DNA from 4 places in the Mesorhizobium sp. M0184 genome. Region 4 is predicted to be linked to each of the others. Evidence: predicted binding sites of a transcription regulator. Region 4 holds the regulator's gene; each other region holds the start of a gene.
The links. Region 4 encodes PhoB, which activates phosphate uptake and scavenging genes when phosphate is short. Its sites were predicted from a motif close to TGTCATNNANCTGTCAT; they were not measured.
Positions count from the first base shown of each region.

Region 1: the regulator PhoB is predicted to act here: its motif matches at 4,038-4,054, upstream of NKJ23_RS19285 (inorganic diphosphatase).
Region 2: the regulator PhoB is predicted to act here: its motif matches at 5,571-5,587, upstream of phnG (phosphonate C-P lyase system protein PhnG).
Region 3: the regulator PhoB is predicted to act here: its motif matches at 2,261-2,277, upstream of NKJ23_RS20090 (alkaline phosphatase D family protein).

Region 1 covers NZ_JAMYSZ010000015.1:47,132-55,021, forward strand. The annotation lists partial or broken gene NKJ23_RS19265 (DedA family protein) at 167-686, opposite strand; gene NKJ23_RS19270 (transglutaminase-like cysteine peptidase) at 917-1,537, shown strand; gene NKJ23_RS19275 (hypothetical protein) at 1,618-1,923, opposite strand; gene NKJ23_RS19280 (multicopper oxidase family protein) at 2,218-3,600, opposite strand; gene NKJ23_RS19285 (inorganic diphosphatase) at 4,072-4,713, shown strand; gene NKJ23_RS19290 (hypothetical protein) at 4,838-5,155, opposite strand; gene NKJ23_RS19295 (hypothetical protein) at 5,438-6,004, opposite strand; gene tatB (Sec-independent protein translocase protein TatB) at 6,231-6,599, shown strand; gene NKJ23_RS19305 (CDP-diacylglycerol diphosphatase) at 6,574-7,506, shown strand.
Region 2 covers NZ_JAMYSZ010000033.1:8,684-16,573, reverse strand. The annotation lists gene NKJ23_RS28415 (ABC transporter substrate-binding protein) at 1-1,383, shown strand, start outside; gene NKJ23_RS28410 (ABC transporter ATP-binding protein) at 1,418-2,434, shown strand; gene NKJ23_RS28405 (ABC transporter ATP-binding protein) at 2,488-3,459, shown strand; gene NKJ23_RS28400 (alkaline phosphatase family protein) at 3,485-4,723, shown strand; gene phnF (phosphonate metabolism transcriptional regulator PhnF) at 4,782-5,483, shown strand; gene phnG (phosphonate C-P lyase system protein PhnG) at 5,722-6,144, shown strand; gene phnH (phosphonate C-P lyase system protein PhnH) at 6,141-6,746, shown strand; gene NKJ23_RS28380 (carbon-phosphorus lyase complex subunit) at 6,747-7,853, shown strand; gene NKJ23_RS28375 (alpha-D-ribose 1-methylphosphonate 5-phosphate C-P-lyase PhnJ) at 7,850-7,890, shown strand, end outside.
Region 3 covers NZ_JAMYSZ010000016.1:41,131-49,020, reverse strand. The annotation lists gene NKJ23_RS20100 (TetR/AcrR family transcriptional regulator) at 100-705, opposite strand; gene NKJ23_RS20095 (MFS transporter) at 788-2,071, shown strand; gene NKJ23_RS20090 (alkaline phosphatase D family protein) at 2,350-3,924, shown strand; gene NKJ23_RS20085 (hypothetical protein) at 3,971-4,252, opposite strand; gene typA (translational GTPase TypA) at 4,451-6,280, shown strand; gene NKJ23_RS20075 (M48 family metalloprotease) at 6,523-7,269, shown strand; gene NKJ23_RS20070 (DUF1062 domain-containing protein) at 7,380-7,890, opposite strand, start outside.
Region 4 covers NZ_JAMYSZ010000001.1:373,977-381,866, forward strand. The annotation lists gene NKJ23_RS01895 (CHASE domain-containing protein) at 1-750, opposite strand, end outside; gene NKJ23_RS01900 (ATP-binding cassette domain-containing protein) at 880-1,674, opposite strand; gene NKJ23_RS01905 (sugar ABC transporter permease) at 1,752-3,116, opposite strand; gene xylF (D-xylose ABC transporter substrate-binding protein) at 3,259-4,299, opposite strand; gene NKJ23_RS01915 (ROK family protein) at 4,586-5,830, shown strand; gene phoB (phosphate regulon transcriptional regulator PhoB) at 5,840-6,529, opposite strand; gene phoU (phosphate signaling complex protein PhoU) at 6,546-7,253, opposite strand; gene pstB (phosphate ABC transporter ATP-binding protein PstB) at 7,286-7,890, opposite strand, start outside.

The DNA of each region.
Region 1 (7,890 bases), on a different contig from region 4:
GCTACGAGTTCAAGACGAAACCGTGCCTAATTCTCTTGAGTTGCGGATTGTTTCGCCTTCGAAATTCGAACTCGAACTGAACTGGGGAGCATACCCGTTCGCGCCGCCTACGATTGATTCCTGCCCTTGCCAGAGGCAGACAATGACGGTCCGCCTTTGGTGCCCATCAAATCCACGCCTGCAGCCATTTGAGGCCGAAGGCGCCGGGAGCCAGAATACCTGTGGCCCAGACGAAGGCTGAGGTGATGTTGGCAATCTGAAACGTCAAGGCGGGCATCTTACAGATGCCCGCCGCCAATGGCACGGATGCGCGCAAAGGACCGAAGAAGCGCCCAAAGAACACCCCGGCCACCCCCCATCGCTCGAAGAACAGGTGACCGCGCGGAATGAGGTTTGGATAACGTGACAGGGGCCAATAGTGCGAAACCCCGTTTCCCAACCGCGTGCCGGGACAGCCAGTCCCCCAATGCCGCCCCAATGGCGGCGGCAAGCCACAGGGGCCAGAATGCGATACCGCTTTCGCCGATGAGAAAACCGACACCGATCAGGATCACGGTTGCAGGCAACAACAGAGAGATGAATGCCAGCGATTCCCCAAAGGCCAGCACGAGCACCAGCGGAACACCCCATGCTTCATGCGTCCGGATAAACGCGATCGTCGCTTGCGTGACCTCATCGAGGCTCATTCATCACTTTCCAATTCGCACCAAGCGTGACCGACGGTTGACATCTCACCATATCGGTCCCTCTGGCAAAGACCTGCCGCGCAGGAAACGGAAATCGTGCAGACGTGTAGCGGCCGAGCAACGCACACGGCGCAAGTAACCATTCAGAAGGATCTTCCTCCCGCTCTGATTGACAGAACCCACGGGATCGACCTTAACTCATTCTTAACAAAGGTGGTTGGGCGGGTCGGATGAGTTCCTCACGAGTGCGGTTGTGCGTACGGTTGGGCGGCGGTGCGGTCGTTGCAATCATTGCGATAATATCCACGTGGTCGGCGGCGACGGCTTCACAGTCGATGCCGATCGGTGGCTTTACCTCGCAGCCGATCGGTCACTACGATTTCTGCAAATCCCATCGGGCCGAATGTGAGATCCGCTCACGCGACAATGGTCCGGAGCACATGACCGGAAAACTCTGGCGGCAGATTACGAGCGTTAACCTGACGGTCAACAACAACGTCAAGCCGATGAGCGATCTCGACCAGTACGGACAGGACGAATTCTGGGCTTATCCGGACAGTGGTTTCGGCGATTGCGAAGACTATGCGCTGGAAAAGCGTCGCCGTCTGATAAACAGCGGCATTCCTGTGTCGGATCTGCTGATGACGGTTGTTCGCAAGCCCGACGGCGAGGGTCATGCAGTGCTGACTGTTCGTACCGACACGGGCGACTTCATCCTCGACAACCTCACCGACACGGTGCGCCGCTGGGACCAGACCGGCTACCGCTTCCTGAAGAGGCAAGCCGGCACCGACACGGGGCGCTGGGTCTCCCTCGATGGCGACAACCCGCTGGTCAGCGCAATCAAGTGACGGTAGTGTAACAGTTCACCCCAAAGTTGACGCCTTGCCGAAAGAGATCTCTGTGGCTGATGCGCAGCCTGCTCTTCGTCTTAGGTCGGAGTGTTCGTCGTTGTTAAGGCTTTGTGTCCGGCTTCGCCTGATTGCTGCTCGCCCCCTTCGACGAGCACACTCAATGGCGCTGTCGCCTCCGGGCAGCCGCTCTGAATTTTTTTCCATGACGAAATGTTGAGAACCATGTCGCATTGCGCGAGTTCCGGTCCAGACGGCAATTGCAGACAGGCGAATTCACCGTGATGGAACGTCCGGCCGTTGGCGAGGCACTGACATTCTGCCCGCGCGGGCGTTGCAACAAGCGCCGCGAAAACCAGGATGCAAGAGGCATGGAACGTCCTCATGCGAAATCATAGCACGATCCGGAGCGGGCGCCAGATCGCCCAGCATGAGCTACAGCGCCGTGATGATGACGAACGCAATCGCGACCGCGGTGGCATGGGAACCGGCGTTGGCGAGCGAGCCCGGGAGGCCACTCAGCAGAGGCTCGATCAGATGCACAGATCAGCACCCGTCGCCGGCCGCTCCGGCGCCCGTGAGCAGTAGCGCCATTAGCGCGGCGAGAACTCGGACGCTCCGCCTCGCCCAATTTCGACCCTCTCACGCCCTCGGCAACGCAACCCTGGATGAGGACCGCGTCATTCCACACGCAAATAACCGGTCAGGCCGCTCTTCTGATGTTCAATGACGTGGCAATGGAATGCCCAATTACCCGGATTGTCAGCGACCAACGCCACTTCCATCACTTCTTGCGATTTAAGAAGGGCCGTATCTGTTACAAGCGACGCAATTTTGCGCTTGTCGGAGCGTAGCAGACGGAAAGACATACCGTGCAAATGGATCGGATGATCGTTCGGCGTTTCGTTGCGAAGGCGCAGAACATAGCTTTTGCCTCGTTTTAGAGCCGCGAGCGGATCAACTGGCCCCGGCGCGTCCCCTCGCCAGGCGACGCGGTTGATCGACCAGAAGGTGTAGCCGAGCGTGCCGCAAACACCCGGCGCCGGCGCATCACCATTGGGCGACCAGCCAAAGACGAAGTCCATTGTCTCGGGATCGGTAAGATCCGGCTCCGGTACGCGATTCGGCCGCAGCGGCTTGAGTTCGCCAAGCGTCCGCCCCGCGCTGGCGCCGATAGGCCGGAATCGGACGAGAACGCGAGGTCCCTTGGCTGTTCTGAGATTCAGGCTGACGATCTCGTCTTCGCCATCAGGCACGCGGAGGGCGATATCGGCGCGCTGGCCGGGCGCGATGACAATGCCCCGAGGCGCAACAGGCTGCGGCAGCGGGTTGGCATCAAGAGCGATCACTTTGGCCGTTCCGCCATCGAGGTCATAAGTGCCGATACGGGTGACATCCGTGACTGCCAAACGCAGGCGCACAAGGCTGCCCGCCGGCAGATCGTAAATCGGGGTGACTTCCCAATTTACTGTCGAGACCGTACCCAGCGTGCCGCCGCGCGCAGCGTTGCGTGCCTTGAACAATTCGATGAACTGGCCGTCTTCGCCGAGACGGAAGTCGCGTATATTGAGCGGCAAATCCTGGTCGAAACCGGCATCTTCGTCATCTTCGACAACAAGCATGCCTGTCAGACCGCGGGCCATCTGATCGAGCGTGTTGCAATGCGGATGATACCAATAGGTGCCGGTATCCGGCGGTGTCAGCGTGTAACGGAAGCTTTCGCCCGCCGCGATGGGACGCTGGGTGAGATAAGGCACGCCGTCCATGGCATTGGCGATGCGCAATCCATGCCAGTGCACACTCGTCGCTTCATCGAGATCATTGACCACGTCTATGGAAAACGGCCTACCTCGCAATAAACGCAGAGTGGGCGGCGGCCCGCCCGCACCGAAACTCATCATCCCTTTGGTGACGGTGCCGGGCAAAATCGACCGACTGATCGCTGAAACCGGCAAGGTCAGATCGGCTGCTACGGCCCTGCCGGCAATCAGCCCGCCTGCAGCGCCGACAGCTACTGCTGCCGTGCCGCCCAGCAAGAATCCCCTGCGCGACATTCCCGACATGAAGCAGCCCTTTCAGTGGAGTATAGCGGACGTGGTGTTGTTGTCTCTTCGTTCACGAATTTCGAACCCTGGCAATGATTCAAGGTCAAGGTGGCGTAGTCTCCGAAGGACTTCAACTGAAGTTGGAGTTTCACTTGCTTTTTGATGATTGCCACACAACGTCGCACTGAGCCGCGAGGCGTCTACGTGGCAGCTCTCGCCGAACGGCGTGTTGTGGGTGTAGCGTGCCCGATTGGCAGGAGTTACGACGCAAGCTATCCCCTTGCCGGAAATGGGCTCGCCTGAAATAGCACATTTGAAGCGGCCACCGTCTCTTAAACGCCCATAAACGCAAACGCCCATAGACGCTCATCACTCGTCAGCGCTCTATCTCGGCCCATTTCTGCTCGCCGCAGGATCGGTGCAAATACGGTCATCCAATTTCAATAACGGAACCCTGTAATGCTGCCGTCACATACGGTGGCTAGGCGGATGCAGGGCGCCCTGCCCGTCCAACCTTTGGAGACAACCATGCGCGCGTTGCCGACTGTCATGGCGCTTGCGGCCCTGCTGGGCACGCAGCCCGCTTTCGCCGAATTCGTCACAGCTTTCGATTTTCCGCAGCCGAAAGACACCAGCGAATTTTACACGGTTATCGAGATTCCGGCGGGAAGCTTCACCAAATATGAGATCGATGCCGAGACAGGCCATGTCGTCGTCGATCGATATCAGTCCATGCCGGTCGTCTATCCGGCCAACTATGGTTCCGTTACCAGTTCGTTGGGCGGCGACGGCGACCCGTTGGATGCGCTTGTCTTCACCCGGGAACCCGTTGTGCCCGGTGCTCTGATCAAAGTCCGCGCCATCGGCGTGCTCAACATGGTCGACGGCGGCGAAGCGGATGACAAGATCATCGCTGTGCCGGCTACGGATATCGATCCGCAATATGACGGGGTCAAGACCATCGATGATCTTCCGGCCATCGAACGACAGCGCATCGAGGCATTCTTTCGAGTTTACAAGCAGCTACCTGAAGGCCGCAAGGCCGTTGAGCTGAACGGCTTTGGTGGCGCCAACGTCGCCATCGACATGGTTGGCAAAGCCATTGAAAGCTACCGGAACAAGAAGGACTGACAGGAAAGCAGAATCTCAACAGGAAGCTCATCCATAGGGCTGGTTCCTAGCGGTGTTGGAACACCGCTAGGGTATGCGTTGGGCTTGCGTCGCACTGTTGGATGCGCGCAAACTGCGCTTCGCTTTAGCTCCGGGCGTTTGCTGTTGATAAAGCCAAATCGTTGGCTTTATCTCCGCCTTCGCCTGGTTTCTGCTCGTCCCCTTTGACAGGCAAGCCAAACGGCGCCGTCGCCTCGGGGCATCCATCCTGAATTTTTTTCCATGACGAAATATTGAGAACCATGTCGCACTGCGCGAGTTCAGGACCTGACGGCAATTGCAGACAAGCGATTTCGCCGTGATGGAAAATGTGGCCGTTGGCGAGGCACTGGCATTCGGCCCGCGCGGGCGTTGCAGCGAGCGCCGCGAAAACCAGAATGTAAGAGGCCGTGATCGTCCTCATGCGCAAGATCATAGCACGATCCGGAACTGTCGCTAGTGTGAACGCTTCACAAGTAACTCGGCGGAGAACTCGTACCGCGGGCGCTCACGATCCTCAATCGTCGTTCGCGTCGGTTTTTGCCCTGTTGTCCCTATTTTGTGGCCCGAATCAAAGGCACGGCCAAGCGACCAAAATGACCAGCAAATCCATCGGCATGCCGCGCCCAACGACACCTGCCAAACTGCCGGCATACATGACGAGCAGCGTTGTTCGAACCAACGGCCGCGATGATGCGCGACACGTTCATGTTGAGGGAATGCGCGGGTCCTGAACGAGATAGAGCCGCGCAGTCGGCGTGAAATCAGTCACCAGGAATGAGAACGAAACCGTGCTCAGCGGATCGACCTCGCCTTTCCGGAACAGAAGATGGTCATAAGGTTCGAATTCACGACTGAATTCGGCGAAACTATCGGACCGAATTGCATCCGTTTCGCGGCGCGCCTGGTCGAACGAAAGCCCGTCGCTGGAATCGCTTGGCTGGTTGAGAATCTCCTGCAACTCGAACTCGAATTCGACCCAGGCGTGACCGCTGTTGTTGAGGGCAACGATCCTTAGGGAAATGAACCCGGTGGCATAGTTGCCGGAGGCACCGAATGGCTGAACCGGCCGGATGGCGCGTATGGTGAGGGTTACCGGGCTTGCCGACTCGAGTTCCTCGGTGATCACGACGGGATCGGCCCTTGTTCCGGCTCCCGAAGCGGCAATGATCCGGAATCCGCCGAGTTCGTCGGAAAAGGAGTAGGCGCCTGCTTCAAATATTCTGGGCCCTGTGCCATCGGCCCCAGCGAGGAGTCCGCTTGCTGCGAGCACGGTTGCGAATATCCCTACCAGACGTGCGCCTGATATTCGGGTTGACGAGTGGTGCCACATGGCTCGTAGTATGAACGACATTCCCGCGGCCGCATACTGGAATGGCTCAGGCGAGAGGCTATGATGGTTGGATTTGGCGCCGTAGGTCGAGGCATTCAACCGGATCGGTCGCCGCAAACCGCGGAGAGGTTGTCGCTGCCGGCGATATGCGCGAGAGGACGTACCGATGTTCGGACTTGGCATGACCCACCTGTTGGTTATCTTCGTGGTGGCGCTGGTTGTTTTCGGCCCGGAGGAGCTTCCAAAAGTCATGCGATCGGCGGGGGCAATGATGAAGACATTCAATCGGATTGCGGGCGATTTTCGAAAGCAGTTTGACGACGCCGTACGTCAAGCCGAGAAGGAACTCGACCTGCAGGAAACCCGCTCGATGCTTCAGAATGCGATGGAGGACGTGCCGCGAAGCGCTGACAAGGCCATAGTAGGGAAGGACAGCAATCTCGATCCGGCCGCTGAGCGGGGCGCAGAATCTGAACTGACGTCGGTCACGGCCAAGGATGCGAGGTTTAATGCCGAAACGTCATCAAACCAGTGATCGGGCAGAAGAGCAGTCGCCCATCGGAACCATCGCGAGGCTCCCAGCCGCTCCACCTTCACCGTTTCGGTTTCGCCGACTGCGCGCCGGGACTCAAAACCTCATCTCGGGCATTCCCCTCGCTGTAAAATCCCTTCACAGGTTACCATTGTTCCACCACTGCCGTGCTGCAGCCGTGCTCTGTTTGACAATCGCGTTGCTGACTGCGGCGGTCACCGACGTCGGCTCCGCTTCAGCGCATCGCAACGCGCTCTGGCAGGTTGTGCAGACCTGCGCTCTTGCCGCAGCGCATCTTGGCAGCGCTTTCCCCTGCGAGGAAGTGATCCTGCCCAGGCAGGGCGTGCCTGGATCAGCTCTCATTAAATCACCCCGATACCGGACCGAGTTTCTGTTGACGCCACTTACGGCTGTTGCCGGCCTTGAAAGCCCGTCTGTCCGTTGGCAGGGCAGTTCCCAACTCTGGAATCGGGCGTGGAAAGCACGAAGCAAGGTCTCGGCGAGCCTCGGACGTCACCTTCCACGAACGGCCATCGCCATGGCTGTGAATTCCAGGACTGAGCGATCCCAGGATCAGTTCCACATCCATATCGATTGCGTTGCGGTGTCGGTGGAAAAGAAACTTGTCCTGAAGGGGCCGAAGGTGGAAGGTCCGTGGCAGCTTCTCCCTTTGGCTCTGATGGGGAAACGCTATTGGATCAAGGCAGTCGACAAGCCGGATTTGGAAACGACCAACGTAGTCGGCATCATCGCTTCCGGCCTGCCGCAGGCCCGGCGCGCCATGCATCACGTAAATGTCGTCGTCGTTGGCGCCGAACTCGCCGGCGCAAGACCGGGATTTTACATCCTGACCAATTGGGAAAGCTCAGCGGCCGAGCGCCTTTTGGATCACGACTGCACCTCGCGTTGAGCGCCCACGAGGCAACGGGCGAAGCAATGGCCGCACCCGGACACTCGACGGAAGTCTCAAAGCAGTCTTCGCGGAATGGTATCCGGGCATGGCAAACGACAATCCAAGACCCGATCAGCGCAGCAAAGCTGCGTGACCGCCCCACAGTTCCTCATGCTCTCCTATCTGCAGGCCCGCACCGGCTAACGTCGGCTCTTCGACGATCCGATGAACAGACAGCCCGAGACGAGCTGCGCACCATGCGCCTCGAAACGCGCGAGATGGGTCGCGATTGTCACCGCTCGGACGCAATAATGACCGCTTGTTCGTGGTCTGTGACGTCGACACGTGGCAAATTCGTCGTTTTTGGTCGGCGCGCGTTTCCTGCCATGTCACATCCCTGAC
Region 2 (7,890 bases), on a different contig from region 4:
AACGTGGACTTTCCCATCACCTATAATGTTTTCGACACGCTGGTTGGGAGAGACTTCTCCAAAAGCAAGGACCGGACGGCCTATGAGCTCATTCCGGGCCTCGCACAAAGCTGGAAGCGGATCGATGACCGCACCATGGAGTTTTCTCTTCGGCCAGACGTCCATTTCCATAATGGCCAGGCGCTCACCAGCGCCGACGTAAAGTTTACCTTCGATCGTATCCTCGATCCGGCGTCCGACTATGTCGAAGCGAGGAATCTTCTTAAGGTCATCGAACGGGTCGATGTCGTTGATGCCCTGACCGTGCGGATCACCACCAAGCAACCTAGCCCTGTTCTGCTTCATTTGCTGGCCTATAACTCCAGCGACATCGTACCGAAGGCTTATTTCGAGTCGGTCGGAGAGGCCGGCTTCGGTCAGAAGCCGATTGGTACCGGTCCCTTTTCTTTCGTAAAACTCCAGCCCGACGAAAGTATGGAACTCGCAGCAAATGACTCCTATTTTCGCGGACGCCCCACAATTTCCGCGTTGACCTTCAAGTCGATACCGGAGGTCTCAGCAAGAATAACCGCGCTTGCAAATGGCGAGGTGGATATCATCAACAGCCTTCCGCCGGATCAACTGAAGGCTGTGGAAAGCCTGGGCTGCTGCGAGATTCGCAGCGTGTTGATGAATCATCACTTCATCCAATACAATACCTACAATCCAGTAATGGCTGACAAGAAGTTGCGCCAGGCGCTCAATCTTGCGATCGACCGCCAGTTGCTCGTCAAGTCCCTATGGGATGGGAAAGCCACGGTTCCGCATTCGGCGCAGTACGAGGCATGGGGTCCCGAGCTTTATGATCCCAATCGCCCGACGCTGCCTTTCGATGCGGATCGAGCTCGTCAGTTGCTCAAGGAATCATCTTACAAAGGGCAACCGATCTACTACATTACGCACCCGGTGTATTACACCAATGGCGTTGCTGTTGCGGAAGCTGTCGTGGAGATGTGGAAAGCGATTGGGGTGAATGCCAGTGTTCGCGTGGATGAAGGATGGACCAAACTCACAAAGGATGATCCGGCCCTGACCGTGCGAAACAGCTCGGACTGGGTCGTACCGACAGATCCTGCAGTCACGCTCTACATGACCTGGACGAAGGATCTTTGGAAGGACGAGGCGCGCTTCGACGAACTGGCCGAACAGGGCGAGACGACACTCGATGTAAAGCGTCGGCACGACATCTACCAGAAGATGATCGACATCTTCGAGGAAGAAGCGCCCGGCACGTATCTGTATCGTGCGCCGGAGTTCTATGGGGTCAAATCCAATATTCAGTGGCTCCCGAACACTGACTACACGATGGATTTTCGCCCAGACAACATTCACTTCACGAAGTGAACCGCGAGAGCCTCAGCAATCAGGTGAGTCCAGGATGAACGAGAACGAGCTCTTGCGCGTCGAAAAACTGCGCACCCATTTCCACACTCAAGGTCGCACTGTCAAAGCAGTCGAAGATGTTTCGTTCTCGGTTCAAAAGGGAAGTACGGTCTGCCTAGTCGGTGAATCTGGATCGGGCAAATCGGCGACTGCTTTTTCCATCCTGAATCTCATTCCAAAATCGCTGGGGCGCATTGTTGCGGGGAAGGTCCTTTATCAAGGAGAGGACCTTCTCCAATTCTCCCCTCGTCGTCAGCGCGGCATCCTGGGCAACGAGATTGCCATGATATTTCAGGAACCCGCGACGGCGCTCAATCCGGTGTACACGATCGGCGAGCAGATCACCGAGGTTCTCCGAACGCATCGACGATGCAGTGCTACTGCGGCGCGACGCCAGGCCAGGACGATGCTCGATCACGTGGGCATCCCGGACGCTGGACGGCGCCTGGACGATTACTCGCACCAGCTTTCGGGCGGCATGCGGCAAAGAGCGATGATCGCGATCGCGCTTGCATGCGGTCCCAAGATGCTGATCGCCGATGAGCCGACCACCGCGCTCGATGCGACCGTGCAATCGCAAATTCTCGCTCTTATTCACGACATTCAGCGGGAGACCGGCATGGCACTGCTGTTCATTACGCACGACCTGAGCGTCGTCGCCGAGATCGCCGACCGAGTTTTGGTGATGTATGCCGGCCGGATTGTCGAGGAAGGGGATGTCACCGAGATCTTCGACAATCCGCGGATGCCCTACACTCAGGGCCTCATGAAGGCGCGCCCGCAGATGCGCTTGCAGGAAGGGGTCTCACGGCGGCTTTCAGCTTTGCCCGGCAGCCCGCCGGATCTCGCGGATCTGCCCGCCGGCTGCTCGTTTCGCCCCCGCTGCAGCCATGCACGAAGCGATTGTGCCAGCCGAATTCCAGGTCTCGAAGACACACAAGGCCATCGCGTGCGCTGTCTGCATTGGCGCCAAATCCCACAGGCTGCTGACAAGTGGGAGACTGTCGCATGAATGCTCATACTGGCCACATTGACCGGGCGAACGGCGGCGCGGCATCAGGCCCGATCAGAGGAAATCCGCTGGTTGAGGTCGACGATCTGCGCGTGCATCTTCCGCTTCGCACCGTCTTACCATTCGGTCCGAGACGATCGATCAAGGCGGTTGATGGAATTTCGCTTTCCATTGATCGTGGTGAGATAGTCGGCCTGATCGGGGAATCCGGTTCAGGCAAGACAACATTCGGTCGAAGCCTGCTGCGGCTCGTCGAGCCAACATCCGGACAGGTCCTATTCAATGGGGCCGATCTTGCGCATTTGCCGGCGGCCGAGATGCGTACGTTTCGCCGACACATGCAGATGGTGTTCCAGGACCCGTATAGCAGCTTGAACCCTCGGATGACCGTAGGGCAAGCCATTGGTGAACCGCTGTCCATCCACCACGGTCATATGACAAAGCGGATGCGGACCGATCGGATCGGCGAACTCTTGTCGCAAGTTGGACTAGCTCCAGCACATGCCTCGCGTCACCCCCACGCGTTCAGCGGCGGGCAACGCCAGCGGATTGCCATCGCCAGGGCATTGGCCACTGAGCCGGACTTCATTGTCGCCGATGAGCCGGTATCGGCGCTCGATGTTTCGGTTCAGGCCCAAATTGTCAATCTGCTCCTTGATCTAAAGGATAGGCTTGGGCTGACGATGCTTTTCATCTCCCATGATCTGCGCGTTGTGAGCCACATCGCCGACCGGGTCGTCGTCATGTATCTAGGAAAAGTGGTGGAGATTGCACCTCCTGCGATTTTTCGGGACGCGCCCGCTCATCCTTACACTGAAGCCCTGGTCTCGGCGCTACCGGTCGACCATCCAAGGCTTCGCAAAACACGGATCGTACTGGAAGGCGAAGTCCCGAGCGCTGTGACACCGCCCTCCGGCTGCGTCTTTCGGACGAGATGTCCAATCGCCAGCGCGGAATGCGCGACGGTCACGCCGGATCTTCGGCAACTTTCTCCCGGACACTGGGCAGCCTGTATTAAACGTTAATCCTTCAGAAACGGACCGATTTGAAATGGCAAATCCTAAACTTCTACTCGTCATGATCGACGGTGTGAGCGCCGACTATTTAGAAACCTATCCGAACCGACTGCCGAACCTGGCATCGCTGGCTGAGGACGGATATACCGTACGGCGGATGCGCTCCCCTGTTCCTGGAACCTCCATGCCGGGCCGAGCCTCCATCGTGACTGGCGCCGGAGCCGAAGTGCATGGCATCTTCGGTAATCGCATCCTCGATGGGGGCGCCTTCGTCGCCTCCGAAGTCGAGCACGTTCGCGTTCCCACCGTCGCAACCCTTGCCACACGCGCCGGTCTAGACGTGGCCTGCATCGGACACGCTTTGGTCGAGCCGGAAGACACATCCATCTATGTGCCGCCCTGCTGGCTGCGGGGCCATGGCTTCACTAAGGTTCCCAGCGATGGAAGCGTTTCCACACTCCTGAGGGTCAAGGACCCGCGCGGTCGTCTGGCTTCGGTGCCCCTTCCGTCATACGCGCCCGAGACTGGCGGCGCGGACGCCGTGTCCAAAATCACAGGGATGCTCATCGGCGACCAACTTACGGTTGGAGCTGCGGCGGCACTGCTTAAGTCGCAAGAGCCGCCCGACCTCCTGATCACGGAGATCAACGTCACGGATACATTCCAACATGATTTCGGCTATGGGAGCGACGAAGCGCATTTCGCGATGACCTTCGCGGACTCGCTTGTCGGTATTTGTCTCGACAGTCTTCGTCGCACGAGCCGGCTCAGGGACTATGCGATCTGCGTCGTAAGCGATCACGGCCACGGAAACATCAACAGCTCAATCTTTCCGGGTCTGATTATTCCAGAAAAGGTGTGGCAGGCGGAAGGTGCCACCCTCCATGTTCTCGTAGCAGACGAACAGGAACGTCAGGAGATAGCCGACAGACTGTCACAATATGGTGCCGAGCCTTGGAGCAGCGACCACCTGCCGATCGAATTGCGTGAGAAGATCGCGACCTTCGTGGCACCCGAAGGCTATGACTTTGAGGACGCTCCGACTGGCCATCCCGAAGACCAACCGCTGGGGAGCCCGAAATACAAATCCACCCACGGTTTTCGGCCGGGCAAGCCAGCAGATGATCGTGTCTGCATCATTTCGGGTGTCGGCGTACCAAAGGGTGTAGCAGCAGAAGCAGGAGCGACCCGGCTCGCACCAACGGTTTCTTCGATTCTCGGCCTTCCGCTTGAGATATTCCCCGATCGCCCGCTTTTCGAGAGACAATATTGATGACTTATGTCCTGGTCTTCGGCACAAAGTCACGGATCGGCGAGGAAAGCGATGAGCAATGAAGCGTTGGGAAGTGGTTCGCAGTGGGATCCTCAGTGATATCGATGCGGGTGCGTTCGAGGACGGACGATTGCCTGGCGACTTAATCCTCGCGGAACGTTTTGGCGTCAACCGCCATACCGTTCGAAACGCCATCAAGGCGTTGGAAACCGAGGGCGCCCTGCGGGTCCAGCACGGGGTTGGAACTTTTGTGGCCGAAGATTTCGTTTCACACAGGTTGAACAGTGATCCCAGATTCACGTACAAGCTCCTCGGCCAGAACAAGTCGGTAAGGCGAGAGATCCTGGCAATCAATCAGGTCTCCGTCGACGCTGAGATTGCGCAGCATCTGAACATCGCTCCATCGGCACTGGTGACTGAAGTCAAAACGGTTTCGTTCATCAACGACTGGCCCTTGGCGACGGGATCGAGTTTCCACCCAGTGGACAGGGTGCCCGGTCTAGCGGCAGCATTCGAGGGGCTGAACTCTTTCACTGCGGCATTGAAGCGCTGCGGCATCAAGGAGTACAAGCGGAAATGGACCCGCATAACGGCACGTAGGCCGACGGCGCAGGAAGCTCAACTGCTGCGCATATCGTCGTCGAGCCCAGTCCTCTTCGAGACCAATGTCGACATCACTCCCGATGGCCTGCCGATCAAATACGCCTTCAGTGTCATCCGAAGCGACAGATACGAGTATCTTATCGAGCCCGAGGGCTGAGTGGCCACGCTTTGTGGCAAGGCGCCTTCTGAGTCTGCAGCGGCGAAGGGTGCGGCAGAATTCCTGTGACTGTTCGAAAGAGCACCTTGTCATAAAACCGTAGCACTCGACCTTTAAGAAACTTTGAGATACCTAGATATCTAGGTGTCGTGTAATAGAAGCGAAGCAACCACGACCTAGTGGTGGATAGAAGCGGTGAACGGCCGTGGGATGTCACATTGAAAAACGGCAGCGGTGGATGGCGATCGTTGCCCGTGCGAGCCGCGCGGAACTTGAACAGGCTTTTGCCGATCTTGCCGTCGCTCCGCAATTCAAATGGCTGCGCAGGCCGGAGAATGGTCTGGTGCTTGTGCGAGGTCGCGCCGGCGGAACGGGCTCACCTTTCAATCTTGGTGAGGTCACGATGACACGATGTGCGCTCAAGCTCGCAGACGGCACGACGGGTTTCGCATTTGTCATGGGTCGAGACCAGCGTCACGCGGAACTGGCGGCCGTTTTCGATGCGCTTCTTCAAAAGAGTGATGACACCGCGGCCCGCGCTTTTCAATTCGTCGCCCAGTTTTCGCAAGCGCAGGCGACGAGCGGCGATCTCAAAAGCCGCAAAGCGGCTTCGACTAGGGTCAATTTCTTTGCAATGGCGCGAGGCACGGATCCCGGATGATCGACGTAATGGACACTGCTGGCATCGAGCCTGGGTTCCCAAATCCCGTTTTCGACAGCCAGGACACTTTTCGGCGCATCCTGGATGCGTACGCGTATGTAGGTCGCCCGCAGACATTGTCCTGCGCAACGACTGCGATCGGACCACTTGGCCCGGCTTCGGCCTCGATTTGCCTGACGCTGGCAGACTTTGAGACGCCGATCTGGCTCGATCCTGCGTCCAATCTGAAGCCTGTTCGCGACTATCTCGGCTTTCACTGCGGTGTGCCCTTCACAGGCACGGCTGTGACCGCGACATTCGCCGTGGTGGCTGATCCTGCCGCGATGCCGCCTTTGGCGGCATTCGCTCTTGGAACGGAGTTGGTGCCCCAGGGATCGACCACTGTCATCATCCAGGTGCCGTCCTTCTCCAAAGGGCCATCAGTTCGTTGGTCAGGCCCAGGTATCCCCGATGAAATCTCCCCGGCAATTGAAGGGCTTCCGACATGGTTTTGGGACGAGTGGGGAGCTAACCATGAGCTGTATCCCATCGGCGTCGATATCCTCTTCACATGTGAGAGATCCATCGTCGCTCTTCCTCGCAGCATCTCGGTGGAGAATTAGATGGCATATGTTGCCGTAAAGGGCGGCGAGCAGGCAATCCTGAACTCGCACCGTTTGATCGCAGAAGACCGACGCGGGGATACTTCGCTCCCCGATCTGAGCGTTCGCCAGATATCCGAGCAGATGGGTCTGGCAGTGGACCGGGTTATGTGCGAAGGCTCTGTCTACGACAAAGAACTCGCCGCTCTTGCCCTGAAACAGGCGCAGGGCGATGCCATCGAGGCAATTTTTCTCCTCAGGGCGTTTCGCACAACCATGCCGCGCTTTGCGGTTTCGGACGCACTCGACACCGCCCGCATGGCGGTCCAGCGCCGCGTCTCAGCGACATTCAAGGACATTCCCGGCGGGCAGGTTCTCGGCTCAACCTACGAATACACCCATCGGCTTCTCGATTTCGATCTTCTCGACGCTGCTGAGGATGCGCAGATCAAGGCAAACGTCTCAGACGAACCTCTCGATGATTACGTTCCTCGTGCGTTTGACAGCATCTCTCAGGAGGGCTTGATCGACTCGGAAGCGCCAGAATCCGAAAGCCAAATCGCTTTCGACCTGACGCGTGAACCCCCGACCCTGCCTGCCGGGCGTGATCAGCGACTGCAGAACCTTGCGCGAGGCGATGAGGGCTTTGTGGTGGGCCTGGCTTACTCCGCATTGCGGGGCTACGGCTCGGCTCATCCCTATGTAGGTGAAACCCGCGTCGGCGAAGTCGCTGTTGTGATAACGCCGGAGGAACTCGGCTTTTCCATATCCATCGGCGACATCATGGTCACGGAGTGCCAGATGCTCGATTTGTTTGGCGGCTCCGAAGATCAGCCCGCGCGCTTCACGCGCGGATATGGGCTTTCGTTCGGAAACAGCGAGCGCAAGGCGATGGGAATGGCGATCGTCGATCGGGCGTTGCGTTGCCGGGAATATGGGGAAGAGGTGCAATTCCCCGCCCAGGATGAAGAATTCGTTCTTTCCCATACTGACAATCTCGAGGCGGTCGGTTTCGTCTCGCACCTTACATTGCCGCACTACGTTGATTTCCAAGCCGACCTTCAGTTCATACGACAGTTGCGTGAAGAACAAAGCGGCAGCTCGTCACAGAAGGAAGCTGCGGAATGACTGCCAATCAAGACAAAGCCACCGAGGCGCCTCGCCC
Region 3 (7,890 bases), on a different contig from region 4:
CCAAAATTGTTCGAGCAATCGAGTTCAAGGCGTTACGTGCAATGTGAGGCCAAAGCGTAGCAATCATATTGCTCCCGACCGGCACAGACAGCAAGAGAGCTATTTCTTCAAGCTTGCCTCGATCAGAAGATCGGCGTTGCGGGCCACCGACTGCGCCGGTCCGCCGGCACCGAACAGCTGGCCGCTAATATAGGCGCCCTCGATCAGCAGCAGCAGCCCGTCGCCCAGCGTCTCGGCGTCGCCGGCGCCCATCGCCGCCGCCATGGCGCGCAAGCGGCGGCGCAGTTCCTGCTTGTTGGCCTCACTCACGACGCGGGCCGGATGGCCATGTTCGGGATATTCGACCGCGGCATTGGTCATGCCGCAGCCACGATAATCGGGCCTTTGCGTACGCTTGCCGACACGCGTCAGGAAGGCGACGATCTGCGCGCGCGGATCGCCGGGATGGGCATCCACCGCCTCGTCGAAGCGCTCCCAGAATTCGAGGTCATAGTGCCGGAGGTAGGATGCGGCCAGCTCATCCTTGGACGGAAAGCTGCGGTAGAGGCTGGGCTTGGTGACGCCGGCACGCCGCACGATCTCGTCGACGCCGATCGCCCTGATGCCTTGCCGGTAGAACAGATCGCGCGCCACCTGGAGAATCCGTTCGGCGGCGCGAGGCGGGGGTGCGTCATTCGCCTTGATCGTTGGTTCAATGCTTTTCATGCCTGGTCTGCCGATTAGCTGGTTGACAATGTTACCGGTCGGTACGTATGTTTCGCGCTCCTGCAACGTACCGGTCAGTAACATGATAGCTCAATCCCGCCCGTTTGGCCAGCGCTACGCTTTCGTCGTGGTCGCCGTCATCTTCCTCTGCCTGCTGATCGCAGCGGGCCTGCGTTCGGCGCCGGCAGTCATGATGCTGCCGCTGGAGAACAGTTTCGGCTGGCGGCGCGACGTGGTGTCGCTGGCGGCGGCCACCGGCATCTTCCTCTATGGCCTGACCGGGCCGTTTGCCGCGGCGCTGATGGAGCGGATCGGGCTGCGCCGCACCTTGCTTGCCGCGCTGCTGTTGATGTCGGGATCGACCGCGCTCAGCCTGTTGATGACCAAACCGTGGCATCTGCTCCTCACCTGGGGCGTGTTTTCCGGCGTCAGCTCGGGCGCCGTCGCCACCGTGCTCGGCGCGACCATCGTCAACCGCTGGTTCAAGACCAATCGCGGCTTGGTGATGGGGCTGATGTCGGCGTCCAGTGCCACCGGGCTGCTGGTCTTCCTGCCGCTGCTCGCCTCGCTCGCCCAGTCGGGCGGCTGGAAGCCGGTCGCCATCGCCATTGCCGTGGCCACCGCCTGCCTGGTGCCGCTGGTCTATATGCTGGTGCCGGAGCGCCCGGCGTCGATCGGCATGGTCCGCTATGGCGCCGATGCCGACGACGTGCCGCCGGTGCCGCCAGCCTCGCAAGGCAATTTCCTTTCGCATACGCTGAGCACGCTGCGCCGCGCCGCCGGCACGCGCGTGTTCTGGTATCTGTTCGCCACCTTCTTCGTTTGCGGCTTCACCACCAACGGGTTGGTCGGCACGCATCTGATCGCCTTTTGCGGCGATATGGGCATTGGCGAAGTGCAGGCCGCAGGCCTGCTCTCGATGATGGGCATTTTCGACCTTGTCGGCACGACGCTGTCGGGCTGGCTTACCGACCGTTTCGACCCGCGCAAGCTGCTCGGCGTCTATTATGGCATTCGCGGCCTGTCGCTGATCTATCTGCCCTATTCCGGCTTCTCGGCGACCAGCCTGATCATCTTCGCGGTGTTTTACGGACTGGACTGGATCGCCACCGTGCCGCCGACGCTCAGGCTTTCCAACGAGGCGTTCGGCGACCGCAGCGGGCCGATCGTCTTCGGCTGGATCGTCGCCGGCCATCAGGTTGGCGCCGCGACAGCGGCCTTCTTCGGCGGCACCATGCGCGAGCTGCAAGGCAATTACGAGCTTGCCTTTCTGATTGCCGGCATGACGGCAATAGCCGCCGCCTGCATCTCGCTGCTGATCAACACCACCCGCCCGGCCTTTGATCCGGAACCGCAGGCGGCTTGAGCTGCGACGGCTGAGCGCTAATCTCCCCGACGGGGAGATGGCCGGGAAGCAGCCTGAGGGGGTCGGTCCAACCGGGCTCGGCTCCTTATCGCAGGCGCAAGAGGTCGGTGCTCCATGCGAGACGACCCCCTTCTGTCGCCTTCGGCGACATCTCCCCCCTCAAGGAGGGAGATTCGCCAGCCTGTTCACTGTTATCAAACCTTCATCGTTTCGAAATGTGCCTGAAACATTGAAGCTGGAGCTTGGCGGCGACGTTCAATGCCATCCAGGAGACAGCCATGAACAAGATTTCGATGACGCGGCGCGCTTTCGTCATGTCGGCCAGCGCCGTTGGCCTGGTCGGCGCCTCGGGCCTCGCCCTTCCCTATTACTCGCGCGCCAATCAGCGCCCGGCGTTCACCCATGGCATCCAATCCGGCGACGTCGACGCCACCAGCGGCATGGTCTGGACACGCACCGACCGGCCGTCGCGCGTCATGTTCGAGGTGTCGCCGACCGAAAGCTTCACCAATGCCGTCCGCCTGGCGCCGCTCGATACCTCGCCGGCCAGCGATTATACGGTGAAGCGGCTGCTTACCGATCTCGCCTCCGACCAGGACATCTTCTACCGCATGGTCGCGGCCGATCTTGCCGACATCAACGCCGTTTCCGAGCCGGTCGTCGGCCGCTTCCGTACGGCACCTGCCTCGAAGCGCGACATTCGCTTTGCCTGGTCGGGCGACACCGCCGGCCAAGGCTGGGGCATCGACGAGACCGGCATGAAGACCTACGCCACCATTGCCAAGCACACGCCCGACTTCTTCCTGCATTCGGGCGATACGATCTATGCCGATGGTGCGATGAAGGACGAGGTCGACCTGCCCAACGGCGGCAAGTGGAAAAACAAAGTGCTGATCGACGAGAAGCGCAAGGTTGCCGAGACGCTGGACGAATACCGGGCGCAGTGGAAATACAACATGATGGACAGGCATGTGCTGGCGCTCAGCGCCATCTGTCCGACCTTCTATCAGTGGGATGACCACGAGGTGCTGAACAACTGGTCGGACTCGAAGGACCTGAGCGCCGACGATCGCTACACTGAAAAATCCATCCATGTGCTGGCGGCACGTGCGGCACGCGCCTTCCACGAAATGACGACGATCCGTTACGAGCCGTCGGAGCCCGGCCGCGTCTACCGCAAGATCGCCTATGGTCCGCTGCTCGACGTGTTCTTCCTCGACATGCGTTCCTACCGCGGCCCCAACGGTCCAGATATGCAGGAGACGATGACGCCGCAATCGCGCATCCTCGGTGAACAGCAGATCAAGTGGCTGAAGCGTGAACTGGCGAATTCCAACGCAACCTGGAAAATCATCGCCGCCGACATGCCGCTCGGCCTCGTCGTCTGGAACGACGGCACCAAGAAGGTAGGGGCCGAGGCGGTCAGCAATGGCGACAATGGCCCGGCCAAAGGGCGTGAGCTGGAAATTGCCGACCTTCTTCGCTATATAAAGAATGCGGGTATCAGCAACACTGTCTGGCTCACCGCAGACGTGCATTACACAGCCGCGCATTACTACAATCCGGACAAGGCACAGTTCCAGGACTTCAATCCGTTTTGGGAATTCGTTTCGGGTCCGATCCATTCCGGCACGTTCGGGCCTAATGGTTTCGATATGACATTCGGCCCGGAGCTGAAGTTCATAAAGGCACCAACTGCCGAACAGGGTCAAAACCTGGCGCCTTCGGCCGGCCTGCAGTTCTTCGGGCTCGTCGAAATCGATGGCGCCACCGAGCAGTTGACGGTGCGGCTGATGGATCGCGACGACAGCGAGCTCTACAAGGTCACGCTCGATCCGGTGCGGTCGGCGTGAGCGACGGCGCCACTACCCTCGGGCCAGCCCGAGGGTAGGACGTATATCAATCGGGATAGCAGACGACGGGAATGTTGGGCCAGACGGCGCTGTCGCATCCGGCATTTTGCTGCCGCTGCTTGAAGGCGGCGCTGACCGGCCCGGTCACCACCGGATCGACGCCATCGGGAGCATCGGCAAAAAGCTGCTCCGCCGACGGCTTGTCGGACGGCAAAGCAGACCGCGTCTCCTTGAACGACGCCGCCGACTGCGCCGCGCCGGCCGCGAGGAGGACGGCGAGCGCGGTACATGCCAAAATCGGCCGGAGTTTGATGCCTATCTCGATCATGAAATTCGAACTGTCCGGACCATGAAAGGTTCCGCCTTGGTTAATAATTCCACTTCACACCAAGACATTTAAGATTTGGTGACTTTATTTGGTGGCTCGCCTCCTCTTTCGCAATTGCGAAAAACCCTGTATGAGCCGCCCAACCGAAAGAGGCAGCGCCTTTTGGCCTGCTGCCTGCAACGCTCCCGAGACCGAAACATGAAAATCCGCAATATCGCGATCATCGCGCACGTCGACCATGGAAAAACCACCCTCGTCGACCAGCTTCTGAAACAGTCCGGCTCGTTCCGCGACAACCAGCGCGTCGCCGAGCGCGCCATGGATTCGAACGACCTCGAAAAGGAACGCGGCATCACCATCCTGGCCAAGGCGACCTCGGTCGACTGGAAGGACACCCGCATCAACATCGTCGACACGCCCGGCCACGCCGACTTCGGCGGCGAGGTCGAGCGCATTCTGTCGATGGTGGATTCGGCCATCGTGCTGGTCGACGCCGCCGAGGGGCCGATGCCGCAGACCAAATTCGTGGTCGGCAAGGCGCTCAAGGTTGGACTGAAGCCGATCGTCGTCATCAACAAGATCGACCGGCCCGATGCCCGCCACGTCGAAGTGGTCAACGAGGTGTTCGATCTTTTTGCAGCACTTGACGCTACCGACGAGCAGCTCGACTTCCCTATCCTTTACGGTTCAGGCCGCGACGGCTGGGTCTCGGAAAACCCCGAAGGTCCGAAGGACCAGGCTCTGGCGCCGCTGTTCGACCTCGTCATCAAGCACGTGCCGGCGCCGACCGTTCATCCCGGCCCGTTCCGCATGATCGGCACCATCCTGGAAGCCAATCCGTTCCTCGGCCGCATCATCACCGGCCGTATCGAATCCGGCACGCTGAAATCCAACCAGGCGGTCAAGGTGCTGCACCATGACGGCACCCAGGTCGAAACCGGCCGAATCTCGAAAATCCTTGCTTTCCGCGGGCTCGAGCGCCAGCCCATTGACGAGGCGCAGGCGGGCGACATCGTCGCTATTGCCGGCCTGTCGAAGGGCACCGTCGCCGACACCTTCTGCGACCCGTCGGTGACAGAACCGCTGCATGCGCAGCCGATCGATCCGCCGACCGTGACGATGTCGTTCCTGGTCAATGATTCCCCTCTGGCCGGCACCGAAGGCGACAAGGTGACCAGCCGCGTCATCCGCGACCGCCTGCTGCGCGAGGCCGAAGGCAATGTCGCGCTGAAGATCGAGGAATCGCCGGACAAGGATTCGTTCTTCGTCTCCGGTCGCGGCGAATTGCAGCTGGCCGTGCTGATCGAGACGATGCGCCGCGAAGGTTTTGAGATCGCCGTGTCGCGGCCGCGCGTCGTCATGCAGAAGGGCGACAGCGGCGAATTGCTGGAGCCGGTCGAGGAAGTCGTCATCGACGTCGACGAGGAGCATGCCGGCGTCGTCGTGCAGAAGATGTCGGAGCGCAAGGCCGAGATGGTCGAGCTTCGCCCTTCGGGCGGCAATCGCCAGCGCATCGTCTTCCACGCACCGACGCGCGGGTTGATCGGCTACCAGTCGGAACTGTTGACCGACACGCGCGGCACCGCTGTGATGAACCGGCTGTTCCATGCCTATGAACCTTACAAGGGTGAGCTGCCGGGCCGTACCAACGGCGTGCTGATCTCCAACGAACAGGGTGAATCGGTGGCGTACGCCATGTGGAACCTGGAAGACCGCGGCCCGATGGTCATCGACCCCGGCGTCAAGGTCTATCAGGGCATGATCATCGGCATCCATTCCAGGGACAACGACCTCGAAGTCAACGTGCTCAAGGGCAAGAAGCTGACCAACATCCGCGCCGCCGGCAAGGACGAGGCGGTGAAGCTGACACCGCCGATCCGCATGACGCTGGAACGCGCGCTGGCCTGGATCCAGGACGACGAGCTGGTCGAAGTGACGCCGAAGACCATCCGCCTGCGCAAGCTCTATCTCGATCCGAACGAGCGCAAGCGTTTTGAGAAGTCGGCGAAAGTGGTCGGCGCGGCATAAGAGCTTTTATTCTGGGCGGAATGGAGGGGCGAAACACGCGTTCCTTCCCGCTGAGCGGACACGGCTTGTCGCCAGAAGGAATGTGGCGCCGGCCGCTCAGTGTCTCTTCAGGGGACTACAGCGGAGTCGTCGCAATACCATGATATTTTCGCTCTCTCCTTCTTTGTCACGGTAGTTTAGCTGTGGGTAAAGGCGGGGAAACGGGTGTGGGAAATGCCGTTCTGGCTTTCGTCCGGAGCCTTATGCAAGATGACATGCGGCGAAGGCTCGTTGCTCACAAGAATCTTGTTGGATTTGGCAATGCAGTATTGCCAGCGATCGAGCACGAACTTGCAAGGATCGATCTAGGCAAGGTTTCCCATCACGAAATCGCAACGCTTGTGGCGGGCCTCGCTACTGCTCTGCACGATATCAACGAAGACGCATCCCGACGATATATGTCGGCTTCGCTCGCAAGACCGATAACTCCCCTCATGCGAGCTGCGCTCCGCAGCATCGTCCGCTGTACAATGGACGACTGGCGGCGGTCTTCGGTCGGCGGCATCATTGTTCTGGAGCATGGCAAGCTCGACAGTCGCTTTGAAGCCTCTCGGCACGTTGGCCGCTGGCTCGCAAATGTACCTGAAGCCGATCTGGTTGGCATTTCGCGAATCTACATAATCCCGGAACCTCCCGAGCCCGAATTCGCAGGTACCTACCTCCAGGCGGTATCGGTCATCGAGATTGTCTGGCGACGCCCATCCGAGCACAGGATTGGGAACGTAGTTCGGAGATTCATGATCGAGAAAACGCTCTATCATGAGGTAGGACACCACGCGCTGCAGCATGTCGAATCTGGACAGGATCCTGATCAGGAACGGCAGGCAGACCGTTACGCATGGAAAATGATGCGCAAGGCACATCCCAATCTATCGATGCTTACTCTTCCCTTGCGATTCCTTGGCGCGTTTCACCGAAGGAAAAATGCCAAGGATTTGGAAACAGCTTAGGATTGCGTTTCGGGAAATCGGCGAAAGTGGTCGGCGCGGCGCAAGTTTCTTTCTTGTAGTCTACAACAACGAGGGAAGGGAGCAGTCGTGTGCTCCCTTCCCTCGTTGTTTCATCCGCCGGCAGCCGAGATGATGGCTTCCCGGTCGGGCTCGCCGACGAGATAGACGCGGATCGTCGTTCCCGCTCGAGCCGGCTTGCGCAAGGCTTTGCCCCCGTCCGGACCAATGACCAGCAATCGCTTCTCTTTCCAAACCTGAAGCCGCGATCGCGAGACACCGAGTTCGTTGGCGAGCAACCGGTCGAGCCGCAGCGCTGTCGGCATTTCGAGCCAGAGCTGAAGTTCGAGCGCGCTGGTATTTTCCGGCCTGTCCCCGAGCACCTGCTTATGAACGATGGCTTCGGGAAACTCCTCGACGCGCCCGATCCTGCTTCGCAATGCGGCAACATCGAAAGCATGGCGCCGCGCCAGGACCGGATTATTGCTTTCGAGCGCCTGCAATATTGTCGGTTCGATATCGCGGCGGCTGCAGCGCTCCAGAATGCCGAAATTCCAGGAATTGTCGCAGTCGATGCAGCGGTAGATCAACCAGGCGTCAATGCGCTTGCCGTTGGCATTGACC
Region 4 (7,890 bases):
CGTGCCGTCATAGATCTCGGTGTTGACCGGCAGCAATGGTGCCCGGCTGAGCGCAGCCTGGAACAGATCACGGGCGCGGAAGGCCGCATAAAGGAAGCCGGCAGTCGAGGATCTCGTCGCGTTCACGGCGTCCGGCGCGGTTTCGACATTGAGCCGGACGAAGACGAGGAACCCGGTAAAGGTCTGCGCGGCACCCGTATCCTTGCCGAGCTGCACGAGTCCGCTGGCGTGCTGCTGGTCGTCGGCCATCGCCTTTTCGATCGCCTCGCGCCGCGCCGGCCCGGTGAACATGTCGTAGCCGATGCTGGATTTGTTGGACGGATCCAGCGGTTCGAACAGCACGATGGGCGTACGCCACGGTAAGTTCGTGTCGGGATAGATCGGATGGCTTGCGCCGTGATCGTGCAGGATGTCGCGCTCGACCGCCGCCTCGTTGCCAGTTTTCGCCAGGCGGAGGAAACCGATGCCGCGCAGGCCGGCGAAATTATTGTCGATGTCGAGCGCGTTTAAGACAGCCTTGAACTCGCCCTGCGAGATACCGCCATTGCGTGCGTCGAACAGCGCCCGGGTCGAACGCAGCAGCGACAGGTCCAGGTCGATGCGGCTTTCGATCCGGTTAAGCGCGTCGTCTGCCGTCGCCTCGAATTTAATGCGGGCCGCCTCCTGGGTGGCAAAATAGGCAAAACCCGCCATCGTCAGGCTGATCAGCGCGACGGCGATAAAAGCGACGGTCGGAAAAAGCTTCTTCAATTGCTGATACGTCCCGTGGACGGTTCGGCATCTTTATGGGCAAGTCCCGACGCCAACACAATGGCGAGGCCAAAGCATGGTGACGGCTGGCACATTTTGGCGGCTTGTGATTAGCCGGCTAATTCTCGTTCATGCGGCGATCTTCAGCGCGCCCGGCCCCGGAATGGCGCCGGGTGGGCACTTGCCGAGGATGATCATGCCGAGCACCTCGTCCTGGGTGACGTCGGTCGTGCGCGCCGTTCCGACAACCCGACCGTTCTTCATGACGCAGACACGGTCGGCAAGCTCGAACACGTCGTGAATATCATGGCTGATCAGGAAGATGCCGATGCCGTCGGCCTTGAGCTGCCTGACCAGTTCGCCGACCTGCGCCGTCTCTTGCGGCCCGAGTGCCGCCGTCGGCTCGTCCATGATCAGGATGCGAGCATTGAACAGGATGGCGCGGGCGATCGCCACCGACTGCCGCTGGCCGCCCGAAAGCTTTACCACCGGCTCCTTGAAGCGTTGGAAACGCGGATTGAGCCTGCCCATCACCTTGCGCGCCTCGGCCTCCATGGCGACGTCGTCGAGCGTACCCCAGCCGGTCATCAGCTCGCGGCCGAGAAACAGGTTGGCGGCCGCATCGACATTGTCGGCCAGCGCCAGCGTCTGGTAGATCGTCTCGATGCCGTACTTCTTGGCGTCGCGGGGATTGGAGATCGAAGCCTCCTCGCCGTTGACGAAAATCTGGCCCGCATCGCGCTTGTAGGCGCCGGACAGGATTTTTATCAACGTCGATTTGCCGGCACCGTTGTGACCGAGCAAAGCCATCACCTCGCCCGGGAAAAGGTCGACAGAGGCATCGTCGACGGCGCGAATGCCGCCGAAAGCGATGGAGATGTTGCGCATGTCGATCAGCGGCGTGGGAGCGGTTTTGTCTGCCATGCTCGTCCTTCCTCCCTATAGATCCTGCTTGAGCATCAAGTTGTACGAAAACCGGTTTCCACCTTGCGGGATCATGCTCAGACCCGTTTGCGATAGACGGTATCGAGCCACACCGCGACCACCAGCACGGCTCCGACAACGATGCTCTGCAGCGGCGAATCGATGCCGAGCAGCACCATGCCGGACTGCAGCGACTGCATCAAAAGCGCGCCGAGCATTGCGCCGAGCACTGTGCCGGAGCCGCCGGCGAGCGACGTGCCGCCGATCACCGCCGCCGCGATGACCAGGAGCTCGTCCAGCGTGCCCAGCGCATTGGTCGACGAGTTCTGCCTGGCTGACGAGATCGCTGCGGCGATCGTCGCCAGCACGCCCATGATCATGAACACCTTCATGGTCACCCAGCGCGTGTTGATACCGGCAAGGTTGGCTGCTTCCGGATTGCCGCCGATGGCGAAGACATAGCGGCCGAAACGGGTACGCTTGGCGATGAAGGTCATGATCAGCCCTACGGCTACAGCCATCAGCACGGGTATGGCGATGCCATGGGCGATGAACAGCCCGCCTTCGGGAACGGTTATATTGTTGGCCGCCGCATATCTGTTCACGATGCCGACCGGCCAAGGATAGGAATTGGCAAGCCATATGGCGCCCATGATGACAAGGCAAGTGACGGCTCCGAGGAACGTCTCGGCCCAGATCGGGCGTAACGGGAAGCGGAACCGCTTGCGCTGCACCCGCCCGTTGAGCAGCATGAACACAACCGCCAGGCACGCGACAATTCCGACGATCCAGCTCCATCGCGCACCGATCGAACCCGTCGGTCCGCCGCCCATCAGCTGGAAAGTGGCATCCAGCGGCGCAATCGTCTGCCCACTGACGACCCACCATGCGGCACCCCGCCAGACCAGAAGGCCGCCCAGCGTCACGATGAAGGCCGGCACCTCGAGATAAGCGATGATGTATCCCTGGAACGCTCCGATCAGAAGGCCAAGCGCCAGGCCGATGGCCAGTGCCAGGATCCAGATCCAGGGGTTGCCTAATTGCAGACCGACCATTCGCACCAGGAAATGCACCTGCGCAAAACCCATGACCACGCCGATCAGGCCTTCGGCGGAACCGACCGACAGGTCGATATTGCGCATGACGATAACCAGCACCATTCCGGCGGCCATTATGGCCACGGCGGAAGTCTGCACCGACAGGTTCCAGAGATTGCGTGGCGTCAGGAAGGTCCGGCTGTCGAAGTCGAACGGATTGACGCCGAGCCGTACGCTGGAAATGACATGCAGGCCGACCCAGATGACCAGCAGCGCGCCGATCATGCCGAGCATGCGCGTGTCGAGTTCGGTTGCCTTGAGAAATCGGGCAACGATGCCGAGCTCGGATTCCCGTGCCCGGTCTGCCGTGCTGTCTACCGGCGTGTTGGGCGTCGTGTCGGTCATGATGTTTCTCCCGCCGGGTTGCCGTCTGCCGCGGATGCCGGAAGCAGCCTAGAAGTTATCCGCCGGAAGCGGAAAAACAACTCTTGTTGAAAAAACGCCGCGGCGAGCGGCCGCGGCGTTCGGACTTCTCGGAAACGTCGGCTCAGTTGCAGACTGCAACAGCGCTAGCCGTCACGCCGGCGCAGACCTCTTCTTTCTTGATCCAGCCGGCGTCGATGACGACGTTGAGGTTGTCCTTGGTGATGGCGACCGGGGTCAGGAACAGCGACTTGACGGTATTGCCGCCGGGCGTGGTGAAATCCTTCACGCCGGCAATGTCGGTCATCTGCTTGCCGTCGGCCAGTTGCGAGGCGATCTCGGCGGCATTCTTGCCGAGCTCGCGCGCATCCTTCCACACCGACACGGTCTGTGTGCCGAGCGCGATGCGGTTCAGCGCGGCGTGGTCGCCGTCCTGGCCCGAAACCGGAACCGATCCGGCCAGCCCTTGCGCCGTCAGCGCGGCGACGACGCCGCCGGCAGTGCCGTCATTAGCGGCGACCACGGCATCGACCTTGTTGTCGTTGGCGGTCAGGAACTGTTCCATGTTCTTCTGAGCGTTGGCCGGCAGCCAGCCGTCCGTATAGGCCTCGCCGACATTCTTGATCTTGCCGCCGTCGATGGCCTCCTTCAGCACCTCCATCGAACCGGCAAACAGGAAATCGGCATTCGGATCGGAACCCGAACCCTTGATGAAGACGTAGTTGCCTTCCGGCTTCACCTTGAAGACTTCGCGGGCCTGCATGCGGCCGACTTCCTTGTTGTCGAAGGTCAGATAGAACACGTCCTTGTTCTCGATCAGCCGGTCATAGCCGACGACCGGGATGCCTTCGTCCAGTGCCTTCTGCACGGCCGGCCCGATGGCCGAGGCGTCCTGCGCCAGGATGATCAGTGCGCTGGCGCCCTGCGAGATCAGGCTCTCGACGTCGGTGAGCTGCTTGCCGGGGTTGGACTGTGCGTCGGCGGAAATATACTTGTCGCCTGCGGCCTCGATGGCCGCCTTCATTGCGGCCTCGTCGGTCTTCCAGCGCTCTTCCTGGAAGTTCGACCAGGAAACGCCGATGACCTTGTCTTTAGCCTGCGCCACCGACGCCAGCGCCAGCGTCATGGCGACACCCGCCAGAATGGCGGTCGTGAATTTCTTCATCATATCCTCCCTGCGCCGCGTACGGCGTGACCAATTGGCTCAAAGACCAGCTTAGAAGCTCTAATTTTTTCGAGCCTCGAAAAAATACTGGCCCGATCTCCGGCTGCTGTCAACATCGATTCTGATGGATTTTGATGACTCTGCGAGTTTTTTCGAGCGTCGGAATAAACGATGACAGCGCCACCTGCATCTGACACTATTTGCCTGCATCCGACACTATTTGTCGGACATTACCGACGGCTTCCGGTTCATGAGCGGCCGCGGCAACCGGGAGGAAAGCAAAACAATGTCGGTCGGAATCCGCCATGACGATTTGCGCCGGCGCAACCGGGCGATGGTGATCTCGGCGGTGCGCCGGGCCGGCCAGCCATCGCGTACTGAGATCGCAGCTACCACCGGCCTCAGTCATTCGACCATATCGGCGATCTCTTCCGACCTGATACGGGAAGGCATCCTCGCCGAGAGCAAGGCAAGTGAGCCCGTTTCGTTGAAACGCGGTCGTCCGCAGGTCGGCCTCGCCCTCAACCCGGAAGCGGCGGCGGTGCTGACCGTGGTGTTGTCGCTGAATTTCCTGTCGGCCGCCATTATCGACTATACGGGACAGGTGGTCGCCGAGGAACAGCGCCGGCTGGACACGCTGACCATGCCGCGCGACGAGCTGATCCGTGAATGCATGGCCATCGTCCGGCGCCGGCTGCAGGATCCAGACCTTGACGTCCGCAGTGTCGCCCGCATCGCCCTGGCGATTCAGGGCATTACCGACTCCCCTGCACGCGCCATGCTGTGGTCGCCGATCACGCCGCAGACCGACATCGCCTTTGCCGACATGCTGGAGGACGAATTCGGCATCCCGGCAACGGTGGAGAACGACTGCAACATGATGGCGGTGGCTTTGCGCTGGCGCAATCCGGATCGCTATCGCGACGACTTCATCGCCATCCTGCTTTCGCATGGCATCGGCATGGGGCTGGTGCTGAAGGGCGAACTGTTCACCGGGACGCATTCCTCGGGCGGCGAATTTGGCCACATGATCCATCGTCCGGGCGGCGCGCTCTGCCGTTGCGGGCGGCGCGGCTGCATCGAGGCCTATGCCGGCAACTACGCCATCTGGCGCAACGCCAGGCAGATGAGCGAAGACAGCGAACCGGTCGCCGACGTCAGCGACGCCGACATGCGAGCACTGGCGGCCCAGGCGCGCGAGAAAGATGGGCCGGAACGCGAGGCCTACCGCAAGGCCGGCGAAGCGCTGGGTTTCGGTCTCGGCTCGCTGTTCGCGCTGATCGATCCGGCACCGGTCGCGATGGTCGGCGCCAGTGCCGCCGCCTTCGATCTGATCGAGCCGGCCTTGCGGAAGGCAATCGCCCAGACCGCCGGCGGTCAGCATTCAGGCTCGATCTCCTTCGATACAGAGCCGAACGAATTGCCGCTGATCCGCGAAGGCTGCGCGATGCGGGCGTTAAGCTTCGTCGACCAGGAGATTTTCGCGCCGGGCGCGCAAATGAGGCCCAGCGTCAGAAAGAACGTAGCCTGACCAGGCGGGTCAATCTTCCCTGATCGCATAGCCGGCACCGCGGATGGTGCGGATGACATCCGGCATCCGGCCGTTGTTGACGGCTTTGCGCAGCCGCCCGACATGCACGTCGACGGTGCGTTCGTCGATGTAGATTGTCTCGCCCCAGACATTATCGAGTAACTGGCTGCGCGAGAAGACACGGCCCGGATGCCGCATCATGAACTCGAGCAGCCGGAATTCGGTCGGCCCGAGCCTGATTTCGCTCTTCTTGCGATAGACTCTGTGCGATTCGCGATCGAGAACGATGTCGCCGACCTTCAGCACGCTGGACAGCACTTCCGGCTTGGCGCGCCGCAGCAGCGCCTTGACCCTGGCCATGAATTCCGGTGTCGAAAACGGTTTGACCAGATAGTCGTCGGCGCCGGTCGAAAGACCGCGCACCCGGTCGCTCTCCTCGCCGCGCGCGGTCAGCATGATGATCGGCAGCCGCTCGGTTTCGGGGCGCACCCGCAGCCGACGACAGAGCTCGATGCCGGAAACCGCTGGTATCATCCAGTCGAGCACCAAAAGGTCGGGCACATTCTCCTGCAAACGGATCTCGGCTTCGTCGCCGCGTGTCACCACCTCGACCTGGTAGCCTTCGGATTCGAGATTGTAGCGGAGCAGCACACCCAACGGCTCCTCGTCCTCCACCACCATTATGCGTGGTGCGATCATCGGCTGGGCACCCCCATCATGTCACCGGTGCGGACATTGTCGTTTCGTCCTGCTTCGGACGATTGACCGGCAATTGCTCGCCGGTCAGCACATAATACGCATTTTCGGCGATGTTGGTGACATGGTCGCCGATCCGCTCCAGATTCTTGGCGCAGAACAGCAGGTGCGTGCAAGCGGTGATGTTGCGCGGATCTTCCATCATGTAGGTCAAGAGCTCGCGGAACACGGACGTGTATTTGACGTCGATGCGCTCGTCGGCGGCACGCAGCTTGGCCAACGCGGCCGCATCGCCTGCAGCATATTCCTCGATGACACCCTGCACCTGGATGAGAACCAGCTGTGCCATCGCGTCGATGGAATGCGACAGGTCCCGCGGCGTGGCGCTGAGGCCGACCGCACTCACGCGCTTGGCGATATTCTTGGCAAGGTCGCCGATGCGTTCGAGGTCGCCCGCCATGCGGATCGCTCCGACCACATGGCGAAGATCGTGGGCCATCGGCTGGCGTTTGGCGATCAGGGTGATGGCGCGGTCGTCCAGTTCGCGTTGACGCGCATCCATGATGGCGTCGTCGGAAACGACGCGTTGCGCCAGCACGTTGTCGGAATTCAACAGGGCCTTGGTCGCCCCGCCGACCATCGAACCGGCGAGGTCGGCCATGTCGCGGATCAGCTTGCTGATCTGCTCGAGATCCTCGTCGAAAGAAGCGACTGTGTGTTCGCCCATGATCCTGTCCTCAAATGCATGATCGGAATGGCTCAGCCGAAGCGGCCAGTGATGTAGTCCTGCGTGCGCTTCTCGCGGGGCGACGTGAAGATCTTCTCGGTCCGGTCGAACTCGACCAGTTCACCCAGATACATGAAGGCGGTCTGGCGCGACACGCGCGCCGCCTGCTGCATGTTGTGGGTGACGATGACGATCGTGTAGTCGGCTTGCAATTCGTCGATCAGTTCCTCGATCTTGGCAGTCGACAGCGGGTCGAGCGCCGAAGCCGGTTCGTCGAGCAGAATGACTTCCGGCTTCACCGCCACGGTGCGGGCGATACAGAGCCGCTGCTGCTGGCCGCCGGACAGGCTCAAGCCGCTGGCGTTGAGCTTGTCCTTGACCTCGCTCCACAGCGCGGCGCGCTTCAACGCCTGTTCGACGCGGCCGTCCATCTCGGACTTGCCGAGGTTCTCGTAGAGCCTGACGCCGAAGGCGATGTTCTCGTAGATCGACATCGGGAACGGCGTCGGCTTCTGGAACACCATGCCGATCTTGGTCCTGAGGAGGTTGAGATCCTGCGACCGGTCGAGAATGTTCTTGCCGTCGAGCAGCACCTGGCCCTCGGCCGTCTGTTTTGGGTAGAGCTCATAGATGCGGT